Linked DNA regions of Prochlorococcus marinus str. MIT 0919. The main gene of each other region encodes a partner of the protein of the gene in region 2 in a complex. Links are inferred from orthologs where the notes say so. Each region holds a gene or a part of one and is shown on either strand. Other genes may lie near its edges.

What was found.
Region 1: the proteins of cdaA (region 2) and glmM are in contact, whole or in part, in a crystal structure (PDB 7OJS), measured with the Bacillus subtilis proteins. The link is inferred for Prochlorococcus marinus str. MIT 0919 from one-to-one orthologs.

Annotation. Positions count from the first base shown.
Region 1 is NZ_CP114779.1:1,436,370-1,444,557, forward strand. What follows is about bases 2,060-5,020. They hold glmM (phosphoglucosamine mutase), read right to left. Parts: upstream 4,245-5,020; coding sequence 2,874-4,244; downstream 2,060-2,873. Other genes in these bases: O5635_RS07825 (DUF3177 family protein), read right to left, coding at 2,060-2,108; trmB (tRNA (guanosine(46)-N7)-methyltransferase TrmB), read left to right, coding at 2,194-2,877; O5635_RS07840 (thioredoxin domain-containing protein), read left to right, coding at 4,369-4,935; thyX (FAD-dependent thymidylate synthase), read right to left, coding at 4,941-5,020. Outside these bases: ileS (isoleucine--tRNA ligase), read left to right, coding at 1-1,489; more of O5635_RS07825, read right to left, coding at 1,497-2,059; more of thyX, read right to left, coding at 5,021-5,573; dcd (dCTP deaminase), read right to left, coding at 5,576-6,169; O5635_RS07855 (cob(I)yrinic acid a,c-diamide adenosyltransferase), read right to left, coding at 6,169-6,771; global nitrogen regulator NtcA, read left to right, coding at 7,011-7,745; O5635_RS07865 (DUF3084 domain-containing protein), read left to right, coding at 7,810-8,188. UniProt on the Bacillus subtilis protein: Catalyzes the conversion of glucosamine-6-phosphate to glucosamine-1-phosphate. Glucosamine-1-phosphate is used for cell wall biosynthesis.
Region 2 is NZ_CP114779.1:473,673-481,686, forward strand. Bases 5,228-8,014 are described here. They hold cdaA (diadenylate cyclase CdaA), read right to left. Parts: upstream 7,182-8,014; coding sequence 6,273-7,181; downstream 5,228-6,272. Other genes in these bases: bioB (biotin synthase BioB), read right to left, coding at 5,228-5,464; O5635_RS02680 (isoprenyl transferase), read right to left, coding at 5,476-6,276; lysA (diaminopimelate decarboxylase), read right to left, coding at 7,210-8,014. Outside these bases: O5635_RS02645 (ABC transporter ATP-binding protein), read left to right, coding at 1-739; photosystem II reaction center PsbP, read right to left, coding at 782-1,342; recombination mediator RecR, read left to right, coding at 1,386-2,060; lipA (lipoyl synthase), read left to right, coding at 2,077-2,997; O5635_RS02665 (hypothetical protein), read right to left, coding at 3,008-3,511; O5635_RS02670 (rhodanese-related sulfurtransferase), read right to left, coding at 3,508-4,473; more of bioB, read right to left, coding at 4,463-5,227. UniProt on the Bacillus subtilis protein: One of 3 paralogous diadenylate cyclases (DAC) in this bacteria, catalyzing the condensation of 2 ATP molecules into cyclic di-AMP (c-di-AMP). Upon expression in E.coli leads to c-di-AMP synthesis.

The DNA.
Region 1 (8,188 bases), 960 kb from region 2 along the record:
ACGAGAAAGAGGTGACTGGTGCATATCTAGACAACGCACTTGGGGTGTACCTATACCAGTTTTTTATAGGCGAGATAATAAAGAAGTTCTTCTGAATAAAGAAACTCTTGACCATATAAAAAATCTTTTTGCAATTCATGGCGCAGATATTTGGTGGGAATTAGATGAGTCAGAATTATTACCACCCTCATTTGCATCTCAAGCAAATCAGTGGCGTAAAGGCATGGATACTATGGATGTTTGGTTTGATTCAGGATCAAGTTGGGCGGCAGTTACAAGTAAAAAAGATGCTCTTAATTATCCTGCTGATTTGTACTTAGAAGGATCTGACCAACACCGTGGTTGGTTCCAGTCTTCATTATTAACCTCAGTAGCAGCAAATAGTAAGGCCCCATATAAATCTGTTCTTACTCATGGATTTGCTTTAGATGAAAATGGTAGGAAAATGAGTAAATCATTGGGCAATATTATTGATCCTTCAGTAATTATTAATGGTGGCTCTAATAAAAAGATTGAACCTGCATATGGGGCCGATGTCCTTAGACTATGGGTCAGCTCAGTTGATTATTCAGTTGATGTTCCTATAGGTTCTAATATATTAAAACAACTTTCTGATGTTTATAGAAAAGTAAGAAATACAGCTAGGTATCTTTTGGGAAACTTGCATGATTTTGACCCTATGAAAGATTCAATTGAAGTAAAGGATTTGCCGATTTTGGATAGATGGATGCTTCAAAGAACTTCTGAAGTTATTGATGAAGTTACTATATCATTTAAAAACTATGAATTTTCAAAATTCTTTCAATTATTGCAAAGCTATTGTGTCGTCGACTTATCAAATTTTTATTTAGATATAGCTAAAGATAGACTTTATGTTAGTGCGCCAAATGATAAGAGGAGAAAATCTTGCCAGACTGTAATGGCTTTAATAATTGAGAGACTAGCTGGATTAATAGCACCAGTTTTGTGTCACATGGCAGAAGATATTTGGCAAAATATTCCTTATATATTGCCAGAAGCTTCTGTATTTGAAAGAGGATGGCCAACATCACCAGGAGATTGGAAAGATGAATCTTTAAGTGAACCTATTTCTTTGATTAGAAAATTGAGAACTTCAGTGAATCGTGCGTTAGAAGAATGTAGAAATAATCAGCAATTAGGTTCATCTCTACAAGCTAGTGTACGCTTTGAAACTAATAACTCTTCTATCTTAGAGGCTATCGAATTTATTAATAATAATGGTCATTCAGATGTTGACAATATAAGAGATTGGTTGCTTGTTTCACAGTTTCAAATAGGGGGTGAGCCATGGGCAGAAGTCTTAACTAGCTTAGATTTTGAATTTGGTACTATTGAAATATCTAATGCAAGAGGTATTAAGTGTGAAAGGTGCTGGCATTATGAAAATGATATAGGGAATTCTCCAAATCATTTAACAATATGTGGGCGGTGTATAGATGTAGTAAACAGAATAGGTTTTAATCAGTAGTTTTTTATTAAAAACCTCCAGCAATTCTTCCTTGTTTTGGCAGGCGAATAAGTATCCATTGAATCAGTCCTACAACATAAACAATTAGAGCTAGGTAACCTGTGAAAGCAGCTATTGCTTCTGTCCAAGCTGCTCCAAACAGGAAGTTAAATAAATTCTTTATTAGCAGGTGGAATTGATCCGGTGCTTCTTGGAGTGCAAAACATTTTGGCTCTGTTATAGATTGAATGCAAGATAAGCTTTTTAAACTAATAGCTAGATAAAGCAATCCATAGAAACTTATTATCCACCTCCAAACTTTGACTATTACTCCCAAGGGCTTCCAAGGAGGAAGATCTGCCAACTCTTCATTTAGGTCTACCCAGAACCATACTGATATTATTAAAAGCAAGGGAGAGGCTAAAGAAGTTAAATAGCCTATAGCTCGATCTCCAGTAATGAGAAGAATACTTATTGGAATTAGGCTAGCTATTTTCCAGTAAATTGATAATAACCTGATTATAGAGGTTTCTTTTTTTATATTGGCCCAAATTAATAGCGTTAAAGGCAGTCCAAAAGCAAAGGTAGCTCCTAGTTTGTAGGTTAGCCAAACAAGAGTGTGGAATGTAAGCTCTATCATTTTGCAATATTAAAGCTTTTTCAGTATCAATTCTCGCAATAAATCTTTTAAGCTGAATAAGTTAATTTTTATCGTGTCCTACAGAGTGCGTCAACATGTAAACCCGCTTAGTCGTTTTTTCCAAAACCAACTTGATATACCTGATCCTGAAGATCTTTTTTTGGATAAAACGTTGCCAATACATTTAGATATAGGGTCAGCGAAGGGAAACTTTCTGATTAACTTTGCCTCACTAGAAAAAGGTTGGAATTTCCTCGGAGTTGATATAAGAAGTAAACTTGTAGATTCAGCAGAAAAAGTAAGAAAAGAGAAGGAACTAACTAATTTACGATTTTTCTTTTGTAATGCAAATGTCAGTTTGCATAGATGGCTGGAATCTTTAAAAGTGGGTCAATTGCAAAGAGTCTCTATACAATTCCCAGACCCTTGGTTTAAAAAACGGCATCAAAAGCGACGTGTTTTGAGTCCATCTTTACTTGGTTCTTTATCATCTAACTTGACTTTAGGATCTGAACTATATCTTCAAAGTGATGTTTTACCTGTTATCACTTCAATGATTAAACTTATTAACTTTAGTGGGTGTTTTGATTGTATCCATTCTAAGGAAAGTAAATGGCTAAATTTCAACCCTTACAATCTTCCTACAGAGAGAGAAGAATATGTAACTGCAAAAGGTTTGCCAGTATACAGGACCTTATTTCTTCGTAATGATAATGATGTACCTGATCTTTCTGAATTAAGCAAAAGCTATGAGTTTATTAATAATTAAGCAGCATTTAAATCATTAAGGGCAATACTTGCAAGATGGGAACTCCATGAATCAACCATTTTAGGGTCTTCAGATTCAACCATAACTCTCAGTAAAGGCTCTGTTCCACTTTCTCTTATTAAAACCCTTCCTCGGGAGCCCATCGCAACTTTTGCTTTATCCATTGCCTCTTGTAAGGCTTCTGATTCCTCCCAGTATTGATTCGAGGAGGAATTTTTAATTGGTACATTAATGAGCTTTTGTGGATAAGGTTTGAAACTCTGATTTAGCCATTCAAAAAGACGAAGATTAAGCCCATTACATATTGTCGCAAGTTGTATTGCAGTTAAAAGACCATCACCACAAAGACCATTCATTTTGGAAAGGATATGGCCTGACTGTTCCCCACCAAGTGTTGCATTAGTTTCTAACATTTTTTCTTGAACATATCTATCCCCCACAGGTGTTCTCTCAAGCTGCCCACCTTTGGCTAGCCATGCATTTTCCAAGCCAAGGTTCGACATAGATGTAGCTACAAGCCTTTGCTCAGGGAGTTGGTTTTGTTCTTTCAAAAATGATCCCCATAAATAAAGTATGTGATCTCCATCAATAACTCTTCCTTTCTCATCGACAGCTATTACACGATCAGCATCTCCATCAAATGCAAATCCCATTTGAGCATTCTCTGCTTTAACTGCTTCTTTAAGTGGACCTAGGTTGGTTGATCCGCATTTGACATTGATTTTTGCTCCATCTGAATGGCTATGAATTGTTTTTAAAGTTGCACCTAAGGATGTAAAGATCTTTTCTCCACATGAGGTTGCCGATCCCCAGCAAAGATCTAGAACAATAGAAACATCTTTAAGTGTTTTCCCATTCGCAGTTTCTAGAAGACTATTTGAATAGTGCTGAATTAGCTCATTTCGATAATGTATTGCTCCTATTTGTTCTAAAGGGTTTATTTCTTTGGTAAGGCCTTTTTCGATAAGGCGTTGTTCTTTCAAACTTATTTTTTGACCAGCACTATTAAAGATTTTTATTCCATTATCTTCTGGAGGATTATGACTGGCCGATACCATTAGCCCGCCAGAAGCCCCAAATTGTTTGATGAGGTGAGGGATGGCAGGGGTTGGGCATAAACCTACTTGCCACACTTCTCGCCCAGCTGCGGTTAGCCCTGCACTCAAAGCAGAGGTGATCATTGAACTGCTCTGCCGCGAATCCTGCCCAATAATGAATGGCCCTTCTCCTTCTATTACTAATCCACACCAAAACCCAATCTTTAGGACAAAATCTGGTGCTAACAATGAAGATGCTTTCCCGCGGATGCCATCTGTACCGAAGATTGGATTTTTGCTAGTAATAGGTCCAGTGCCAAAAGGATGCATTACATTGTTTGCTATTTTTATACCCAAAAGAGGTAAACCGCTCGAAAGGTTAGCTCAAATAGATCGCTTTTCCTAATAAAGTAGCTAAATATACCTGCAAGCTGATTTTTAAATCAATGCTTTTATGGAAAATAATCCCAGATCAGTTGAATTAGGCAAAGTACAAAAAATAGTTCTTTTAGTGGTTGCTTTATTACTTTCGGCATTCATTTTTGTTGTGAGAGGAGGGTTGTCCCCTTCTCAGCCTCTTGATCAGTTGGCTAGAAGATCTATTCCTCCTGACATTGCTTTATCGAATGGTAGACCTACCATTTTGGAATTTTATGCAGATTGGTGTGAAATATGCCAAAAAATGGCTCCTACAATGCTAGACCTTGAAACGAAGCTCGGGAATAAAATAGATTTTGTTTTATTGAATGTAGATAATGATCGATGGTTTTCTTTTGTAGATAAATACGAAGTAAATGGTGTCCCACAATTTAACTTTTTTGACGAAAGGGGTGAAATGCAAGGAGAATTTGTTGGATTCTTGGATCCCAACGAAATAAGCAAACTATCTCATGCACTTCTAAATGAAGTAGGATTTTCAAAAGAAGACCTTTCTCATAATCAAACTTCTGATAAAGAAAGCTTTTCGGAGTTAAATAGTGGGCCCGGATATAAGATTATAAATCCTAGAAGTCATGGATAAAAAACTTACCATTCAAGAGCTATAGCAACAGTTGGGAATTGTTTGCAAAATATTTTCTTACATTCATTAGCTATATCCATATGCTCTTTTTGAGTACCATGTCCTGATCTTAAATTTATATAATGAATCCAGGATCTGCAAGAACCACTCATATATATACGAGTTGGAGTGGCTAGTGGAAGAACAAATCTTGCACATTCTTTTGCTATTCCGGAGTTAAGCATTTCTCTATATAAAGAAATGCTTTCTTCGAAATTCTTTCTTATCTTTTGCTCAAAAGTATTTCTAACTTCTATTGATAAGTCAGGAATTGAGTTTTGTCTATTTTTTGTATCTTGCCTTCTTAATTCTGGTACTGGTATTTCGCCAAGTTGACTACTATCGGCATACCTTTGAGAGAATTCTTGAAAGGTAAAAGATCTATGCCTAAGAATCTGTGCTGCTATTCCTCTATTAGTTTCAATTTGAATAGTCATAAATGCTTGTTCAAATACACTCCAATGTTCATTTTTTATGCAGTATTTCAGCAATTTTGAGAAATCTTGATTGTCTTGATTCTTAGGATTGCTGACTCTGGCAATGTATGCCATGGTTTTTTCAGCATCTGGAGTGGCTGTAACCAGATGGGTTAATGGCATAGTTATATCTTTGCAAGCGTAACTTTTTCGGGTTGATTCTGATATTTACCCTTCCGATCACTATATGTCGTTTCACAAGGATCTCCTTCCAAAAATAATAATTGGCATATCCCTTCATTTGCATATATCCGACAATCAGCCCCTGAGCTATTGCTGAATTCAAGAGTGAGATGCCCCTCCCAACTTGCTTCAGCTGGTGTTGTATTTACTATGATTCCAAGCCTTGCATACGTACTTTTCCCTAAGCAAATTACAGTAATGTTAGGGGGTACTTTCATTCTTTCTAAAGCAACACCTAGTCCATAGGAGTGAGCTGGCAGAATAAAATATTCACCATCTGCATCTTGATTTAGCGGAGTTGATTCTAAATTTTTAGGATTGAATTTTTTGGGATTCATTACGGTCCCAGGCACATGGCGAAAGATTAAAAATTCCTTTGAAGAAAGTCTTAGGTCATATCCATAAGATGAGCATCCAAAACTCAAAACTGGTTGCTCTTGAGACTGAGGCTTCAGATGCCTGATTAGTTTGCTTTGAAAAGGCTTAAGCATGCCTGCTTTGGCTTGTTCACTTATCCAGCGATCGTTTTTAAGCATTATCTAGAGCACCTTAATTCAGTTACTTGATCAGCCATAGCAATGACGTTTTCAGGAATAAATGGACCTGTCAGAATTAAATCTATAGAGCGAGGTCTTTGTTCAAGAGTTTCTATTAGATCATCTTCTTTAATAAATCCTAACTTCATTGCTAGTCCAATCTCATCCAAAACAATTTTATTGACAGCTTCTTTTAGAAGATTTGCTTTGCATACTTCCCAGATTTCTTGAACTGCCATTTTGGATTTAACAAATTCATCTGACAAGTGATTTTGCCCACTGTGGCTCCTGCCAAGGTAGCAGTTTGTATTTGGCCTGAACCATTGCAATCTTCCACAGAGATTAATAGCTTTTTGAGGACCTTGACTTACTCCTCCTTTCAAAAACTGAGCTATTAATACTCGACTGCCAAGCCCTGCAGATCTCAGTGCTTCACTTAGTACAAGAGGAAAGCTACCGCTGTAACTTGCCATATGAACTTGAACTTGGCCTTGCGATTCAACAATTCTCAGCTTTGGTTTTGAATTTGCAGAAGATAGTGGATATAACTCACCACAAGGCTTCTCTGTTGAGGCACTGATGGGGCTAGGGGTTGCTGTCAAAAATCTGAAAAATTATCCCTTAAATCTAGCGCCATGATTCATCTTCACAATAAGTAGACACTATAGATAGTGTTGCAATGACGCTTTTATACCGTTTTTACTTGTCTTTTGAATATGTTTCAATGCTTCATTTATATGAAGGCGTAATGAGTTTTTGAAAACTAAAGCTAGAAAAAGTCATTATTGCTACAAGTCATTTCTTTAGCTGTCTTTAGCGTCTTTGTTATTGCTTTGCCAAAATGGCAACTGCTGAGATTGGCTTGAGCTGCTATTCAAACTATTTTTCTGGGGTGCAATCACAAAACCAACTTAATGAACAACCTCAAGCTAAGAAGAGCCTTCTGGATGTAATTCGGGCCCTTGATGGAGCAACTCCTGAGTTGGTTGAGCGTTCTAAAACAATCTTTTTTCCGGGGGATCCCGCTGAAAGGGTTTATTTGATTAGAAGAGGTGCTGTTCGTCTGACAAGAGTGTATGAATCAGGGGAAGAAATAACAGTAGCTTTGTTAAGAGAAAATAGTTTATTTGGAGTCCTTTCCCTGCTGACAGGACAGAGGTCTGATCGTTTTTATCATGCCGTAGCCTTCACGAGAGTTGAAATGGTTTCTGCACCCGCAGGTTCTGTTAGAAATGCTCTTGAGGGAGATAGCAGTGTTGGCTTGCTTCTACTTCAAGGCTTATCTAGCAGGGTTTTACAAACTGAAACCATGATTGAGACTCTTACTCATAGAGATATGTCTTCTAGATTGGTTAGTTTCCTTTTGGTTCTATGCAGGGATTTTGGAGTGGCTGGAGAGAAGGGAATAACGATTGACCTTAGATTGTCTCATCAGGCAATTGCTGAAGCGATAGGGTCTACTAGAGTAACTATTACTAGATTGCTTGGGGATTTGCGAAGCTTGGGACTTCTCCAGATAGATCGAAAAAAAATAACTGTTTTTGATCCAATAGCTCTTGCTAAACGATTTAATTAAACCAACCAACTCTAAGCATAATAAAATAATATTATCTTTCTTACAGGCTTGGTAGTTTTTTATTGTGACGGGTTGGCTATTAATTATTTTTTTGCTTGTGCTAGGGGGCGTACTTTCAACGCTTGGGGATTTTCTTGGGTCAAAAATCGGGAAAGCTCGTTTAAGTATATTCAAGCTGAGACCCAGAAGAACTGCTGTTTTAATAACAATTTTAACTGGTAGCTTTATTAGTTCAATCTCATTAATGCTGATGCTTTTAGTGGATAGACAATTAAGGGACGGCCTTTTTAGATTGAATGATATACAAGCGGAGTTGAAACAGAGCAGATTGGCTTTGCTACCTTTAAAAAAACAAAGAGAACTACTTGAACAAAGAATCAAAAAAGGCGAGAATGATTTGGTAAAACTTGAAAAAGATTTAATTGCTTTACGGCAAGGAGAGG
Region 2 (8,014 bases):
ACAATCTATAAAAGGTGAGATTGAGTTTAAAAATGTTAATTTTAACTATCAGAATAGAAAACCAATTCTAAAAGATTTCAATTTAAGTATTCCTGCCGGTAGTACTATTGGAATTGTAGGATCAACAGGTTCTGGTAAAAGTACTTTAGTAAAGTTAATTTTAAGGCTTTATGAATTAAATCAAGGTGATATATTTATAGATGGAATTGCTGTAAATCAAGTCAATTTATTAGATCTCAGAAAATCTATCGCATTGGTAAGTCAAGAAGTTTATTTATTTCATGGGACAGTTGAAGAAAATATTGCCTATGGTAACAAACATGCAAACTTTGACGAAATAAACAAGGCTTCTGAGTTGTCAGGGGCATTTGAATTCATAGAGCAATTACCCCAAGGCTATAAAACAATCGTCGGAGAAAGAGGGCAAAGGTTATCTGGTGGTCAGCGGCAAAGAATTGCCTTGGCAAGGGCTATACTCAAAAATGCTCCAATACTTATTTTAGATGAAGCAACAGCTTCGGTAGACAATGAAACTGAGGCAGCAATTCAAAGGTCTCTAAATCAAATAACCTCAAACAGAACAACCTTAGTTATCGCGCATAGGCTAAGCACAGTTAAAAATGCAGATGAAATTATTGTTCTTGAGCAAGGAAACATAATAGAAAGAGGAAACCATCAAGCATTGTTAGACCAAAAAGGTATTTATTTCGATCTTTGGAAAGTACAAGCAGGGTATTGATGGTTTATTAAGAGCATTAAAAATGCTCTTAAATATTTGTTCTTAGGAACTATAAAAATTAAATGACGTTATCACACGTTCAAATATACCTTTAACCTTTGGCCAGCGAGTCTCATTTGTACTGGCTGCCAATGTAAATAATGCTCCACGGTTTACAACTACTGTGGCAAGCTCATGTCGGTCTCGATCAGGAAGATGGATAGTGTATTCAAGATCATAAAATATATGGTTTCTCTCCTCTCTCCTTGAAGCCTGAAGCAAATCTGCTTGTCTCCCAGATCCATCAGAAGCAAAAACTTCTTCAATTAAACTCTCTCCAATTTGTATAGGGCCTCCAATACTATCCAAATCCAGTCCATTCTCAATATCAGAAACGACTAAACTAAGAGTTTCATCACTATTAATCACATCATGAAAAACAACCTCTGGTCCGCCAGTTACTGATATACGGGTCCAGCCAGTTGGATAAAAGAATCCATAGGTTCCATCTGAGCTCTGAAATGCTTCTAATCCAGCTGTTGAGGATGAGTTACAAGCACATAAGACACTTATCAGAAGTAAAGAGCATAAAAATTGTTTGAAAGACTTGAGAAATTTAGGCATTGATCATTCTAGTTAGCGTATATTCTGCCTTTAGCTTGAGCTAATGAACAGAGAATGTTTTTTTACATTCTACTTTTGTTATCAAAGACTGCTTAAATTTAAGTTATCTGCAAAAAAACCCCTGAACGGATTTACCAGACCTCTTGCTCGTTTAATTGATCAATTTGAGCAATTACCTGGAATAGGGCCAAGGACAGCCCAACGGCTAGCTCTATTTATTCTCAGACAACCTGAAGAAAAAATCATTTCTTTTGCAAATACTCTTTTAAATGCTCGAAAGCAAGTAGGGCAATGCCATAAATGCTTTCATCTAACAGCTGAGATGGAGTGTGAAATCTGTATAAACACAACTAGAGATAAAACAATGATTTGCGTAGTAGCTGACTCTAGGGATTTACTCGCTCTAGAGAGAACTAGAGAATATAAAGGTCTTTATCATGTTTTAGGAGGACTCATCTCACCAATGGATGGTATTGGCCCAGAGTTGTTAAACATCACTTCTCTAGTAAAAAGAATTACAGATGATGGTATCTCAGAAGTAATACTCGCACTTACTCCAAGTGTGGAAGGAGATACAACCAGTCTTTATCTAGCCAAGCTTTTAAAAGCGTTTGTCAAGGTTACAAGAATTGCATATGGCCTACCAGTGGGAAGTGAGCTGGAATATGCAGATGAAGTTACACTAGCAAGAGCTCTTGAGGGACGAAGAGATGTCTAAAACAGTTTCTAACAATATGACTAAACAAAGTAGACATACTAAATACAGTAAGGCTTTACCAGAAGAACGCTTGCCTGAGTGGATCAAGCCCTCAATAGGCAAAGCATCTCAACTGGAGCGTGTTCAAAAATTAGTCAAGGAAAACAGGTTGCATACCATTTGTGAAGAGGGGAGGTGTCCTAATCGAAGCGAATGTTATAGCTCTGGAACAGCAACTTTTTTGCTTGGAGGGTCAATATGTACAAGAAGTTGTGCATTTTGCCAAGTGGAGAAAGGACAGTCGCCAAGAATCTTTGATGATGATGAACCAAAACGTGTTGCGAAAGCAATAAAGGAGTTAAATCTCAATTATGTCGTATTAACATCCGTCGCAAGAGATGACCTCCCAGATCATGGTGCAAGTATCTTTACTCAAACAATTAAGGAAATCAGAAAACTAATTCCAAGAATAAATATCGAAGTTCTTACACCAGATTTCTGGGGAGGAGCCAGAGATGAGAGTGAAGCAATACAACTACAACTACATAGATTGTCAATTGTTCTGAAAGCTCAGCCTATTTGCTTTAACCATAATCTTGAGACTGTAGAGCGTCTTCAGAAGGAAGTTCGTAGAGGTGCAACATATAGGAGGTCATTATCGTTATTACAAGCTTCAAGTACGTTAGCCCCTCATATACCTACAAAATCAGGGATTATGTTAGGGCTTGGTGAAAATCATGATGAAATTATTCAAACTTTTCATGACTTGAGAGCTGTCAACTGCCAACGGATAACCATAGGTCAATACCTAAGGCCCTCTCTTGCACATATACCTGTTAAGAAGTATTGGCACCCAGTTGAATTTGAAGAGCTTGCAAAAATTGCATATACCTTAGGTTTTAAGAAGGTAAATAGCGGACCTTTAGTTAGAAGTAGTTATCATGCTGAGAAAAACTAAAGCAAAAATCTTAATTGAGTTCCCAAAGTTTACGACTATATTTGTAGACTTCTGAGCAATCTGCAGTCATTAAGCTTCCTGAACCGCCCCAAATCAACCTCAAAGGCAAGTCAAAAGGCGCTGAGCCAACACTCCTAACAATTTGGAATCCACGCCTTTGAAAGTATCTAATTAATTTATGATGTTGAAAGTTTTCATCATAAATTGCTAATAGGCGAGCTTTCCTACAAACTGTTTCTTCCAAAGCCCATGCCATAGTGGCAGCCCAAATTAAATGCCCAATTCCCTTAGGGGCATTTTTTCTAACTATCATAGTGTCAAGCTGTAATCCATTAACACCGTTGTAAGCCCAGCCTTTCATCTCTCCAAGGATTTGAACCTTTTCAGTTGTTAAGAACCTCGCTACAGAAAGTTTGAAAGCCCAAAAATTTATTGGTCTTCTGACTTGAATTCTTAGCAAAAAGCCTTTATTAAAAGCTTGCTTCTCTAACTCAGCTAAACCATCAATAGTCATGCACTTGGCCAAATTGTGTTACCAGGTAGACGTTTAGAGAGCTTATCTATATGTTTTTGTCGTTCTGCAAATCTAGCCCTGTCATCATCAGTAAAACTATCTTTACAATTAAGACATTGAACTCCTGGCATATAAATGGGATTATCGCAATCAGTCGGTGACAACGGCATTCCACATGCATAACACAATTTATAAACGCCAGGGTTCAGATGATGGTTTAATGAAACTCTTTGGTCAAAAACAAAACATTCTCCTTTCCAGCGACTATCACTTTGTGGGACTTCCTCAAGATAACGTAGAATACCGCCTCTTAAATGATGAACTTCAGTAAAACCTCTCTTATTTAAAAAAGAAGTAGCCTTCTCACATCTTATTCCTCCAGTACAAAACATTGCTATTCTTTTGGCTGAGTTCTCTTCAAGTAAAGAATTTAAATTATTATCGACCCATTCTGGAAAATCTCTAAATTTATCTGTGTGAGGGTTAACTGCTCCCTCAAAAGTACCAACTCCAATTTCATATTCATTGCGAGTATCTATCAAGATAGTCTCAGGATCATCCACAAATTCATTCCATTGCGATGGCTCTACATATGTACCAACAGTTTCATTAGGGCTAACTTCCGGGATGCCCATAGTAACTATTTCATTTTTCCTTCGGGATTTAAACCGGCGAAATGCTTGCTTATCAGACCAACTAAACTTAATTTGCAAAGGATTTTTCAATCCAATAGAGTGCAGTTTACCGAGCAATATTCCAACTGCTTCCTCTGATCCACATATAGTTCCATTAATACCTTCTAAACCAACTAGGACAGTTCCTCTAATCTGATGTTGATCAGCAATGTTAGACAATTCAAGAGGCAATAACTCAGCAATATCAGGGTCAACTTCGGAAAAACAATAGAAGGCTGCTACCTGCAATTGAACATTAACTCCTTTTGACGAATTATTATGGATCATAGAAATTACTATTAAAATTCACCCCTGCTTTCGAAAGCAACTGTTTGTCGGCTTCAACAGCAGGGTTAGTTGTTGTAAGAAGGCTATCTCCATAAAAAATCGAGTCAGCACCTGAAAGGAAGCAAAGTATCTGTGCTTCATTAGTCAGCTGCTCGCGTCCGGCACTAAGGCGTATTCGCGATTGGGGCAAAAGGATTCGTGCCGTTGCAACCATTCTCACCATTTCTATTGGGTCGATTGGAGGTAGATCTTCTAAAGGAGTACCTTCTACAGCTACTAATGCATTTATTGGGACACTTTCAGGATGAGGACTCATATTAGCTAACACTTTTAAAAGAGAAGCTCTATCTTCAATAGACTCACCAAGGCCAATAATGCCTCCTGTACAAAGAGTTATTCCTGCTGAACGAACTCTTTCAAGGGTTTCTAATCTTTCTTGGAAGGTACGAGTTGAAATAATCTCATTATAATTTTCTGGACTTGTATCAAGATTATGGTTGTAAGCCGTCAAGCCTGCTTCAGCCAACCTAGAAGCTTGTTGGTCAGTCAACATTCCTGCTGTGACACATGCCTCCATACCTAAATCTTTTACCCCTCGAACCATTTCAAGCATTGATTCAAACGCTTTACCATCACGAATCTCTCTCCAAGCCCAACCCATACAGAATCTGTCTGCACCTGAGTCCCTAGCAGCTCTGGCCTGCTGAAGCACTTGACTTACTTCTAAGTCAGAAAAACTGGTTACATCACTACTGTTATGAATAGATTGCGAACAATATGAACAATCTTCTTCACAACCACCTGTCTTGACACTCAAGAGAGAAGCAAGTTGAACGTTATAACCTGGATTGGCATTCCTATGAACAGTCTGAGCATCCCAAAGAAGATCTACCAAAGGCTTTTCTAATAGAGCTTGTATTTCTAGAATGGTCCAATCATGCCTAGGGTCACAAAAGGTAGACGACGTTTGTTTGGTATTTATCAAAGTCATAGATTCAAATTTCAATTAGTAGAAGTATCAGATCCAATTTGCTCTAGCCCACCGAATCGCCTACGTCGAGATTGATAGTCTAGTAATGCTTTTAGTAGAGAGTCCTGATTAAAGTCTGGCCACAAAATATCAGTTACATGAATTTCTGCATACGCCAGTTGCCAAAGCAAAAAATTACTTATCCGCCTTTCTCCGCTGGTTCGAATAAGAAGATCTGGATCAACATCATTTGCTGTTGATAATTCTGCAGCAAAAACATTCTCATCAATTGAAGAAGGTTCTAAATCTCCCTCTACAGATCTTTGGGCAAGTCTTTGGGCAACTTTTACCAATTCTCTTCTACCTCCATAATTTGTACAAACATTGAAATGTATCCCCGTATTACCTGAGGTAAGAGCTGTTGCCTCTGAAATCAAATCTTGAAGTTTTTCTGGCAATTGGTCCAAATCACCTAGGAACCTGATTCTCACTTCTTGCAAGATCAAAGCTTCGAGTTCTCTCTTAAGGACGCGTTGAAACAAAGCCATTAGAAAACTGACTTCTTCGCCAGGTCTTGACCAATTTTCTGTTGAGAAGGCATAAACAGTAAGTGCTCTTACACCCCAGTCCCTGCACAAGCGTAAAGTTGTTTTCAATGCATCAACACCAGCCATATGGCCCATTGCTCTTGTTAAACCTCTTGCCTTTGCCCATCTACCATTACCATCCATTATCACAGCGATATGCTCTGGAATCCTCAATGGATCTAATTCCTCAGGCAAAGGCGAATGAAAAAACTTTTTATCTGAAGTAATTGAAGAAGATTTCGTCATTTCAAATTCTCCTTAACTGAAGTCGATGGAGAAATACCATTCTTTGTATTAGAAAGTTTTCCATCAACATTAGGAGCCTCTGATTCAGAGAGATTTGAATTAACAGATGAGACCTTAGTCAACACTTTACCCGCTGGAGGACTCAAGAACTCTTTTAGAAGATCTAACAATCTACTGCTAGTAATAGGCCTTTCAAGACGACCCTGATTTGCTAAAGACAAAGTCCCTGTTTCCTCTGAAACAACTACACAAATACATCTATCAAATCGCTCCGTAATGCCAAGAGCTGCAAGATGTCTTGTTCCATAACGACTGATAGTTTGTCTTGAAAGAGGCAAAATAACTCCAGCAGAAATGATTCTATTTCCTTTAACTAAAACGGCCCCATCATGGAGTGGAGTATCAGCAGCAAAAAGATTTAATAAAAGCTCTGTTGATACTTGAGCATCAATAGGGACGCCAGGGTAAAGAAAATCTTCTGGTCGCAAATCACTACCCATATCCAAGACAATAAGTGCTCCTCTTCTATTTTGTGAAAGTCTGCCTGCTGCTTCTGTTAAAAAAGAAACCGTATTAGTACTAGCTTGAAACTCCTTTTGTGGATTTCCCAATAAAACAGCGAGACGGCCTGTTCCAAGCAGTTCCATAAGACGACGCAACTCACCCTGCCATAAAATTGCCAAAGACAAGGAACATACCAACACCAAGCCATCAAAAAGCTTTGAAGTTATTGGGAGGTTTGCGAAACGATTGACAAACCAAGCAATTGATACAAGGAATAAATATCCTCTTAACAGCCAAAGAGTTCGGGGCTCATTAACTCTTGAAAAAAGTAAAATTCCAAGCGCTGAAGCAAACAATATGTCTAGCAGGAAGCGCAAATTTATTAGCCAGCCAAAATTCACCCCTTTAACCCAGTTTCTATAAATTTACCTACCCTTTTGCAATAAAGCGATGAGGAAGCACGTCATATCGCAATAGATCTTCAGGCAATTCTCTTAATTGAATCAACTCAGACATGCCATCTGCAACTAAAACTGAAGCTGGCCTTGGAATACGATTGTAATTTGAACTCATTGAGAGGTTGTATGCACCTGTAGCAAAAACACCCAAAATATCCCCAGTCGAAGTAGCAGGGAGGGAAATTTCTTTTAAAAGAACATCCCCAGATTCACAATGCTTTCCAGCAATAGTTACTACTTCTTTAGCCACTGCGAAGGGCCTATCAACCAAGCAAGCTGTGTAAACAGATTCGTAAGTTATTGGCCTGGGATTGTCACTCATCCCACCATCAATGGAAATATAAGTTTTCCCCCCTGGAATATCCTTGCGAGAACCAATTTGATAAAGAGTTAGCCCTGACGCTGCGATAAGAGATCTTCCTGGCTCGCATAAAAGTCTTGGCAAAACTAAATTTCTGGCTTCACATGCAGTAACAACAGCCCTAGAGACTGCTTTTACCCAGCTTTGAATTGAAGGGGGGTCATCAGAAGATATATATTTCACACCTAAACCACCTCCAACATTTAAGTCTTTTATAGGGAGACCCAGATTTCTACCAGTTTGCAAAACATCTGCCATGACTTCAGACAAATCCTTATGAGGTTTTAATTCAAATATCTGACTACCAATATGCGCATGAAGACCAATTAAGTTTATATATTCATTCTTCTTCAACTGCGTAAATACCTCTTCCAATTGCTCAGGGTCGAACCCAAATTTACTATCAAGATGTCCT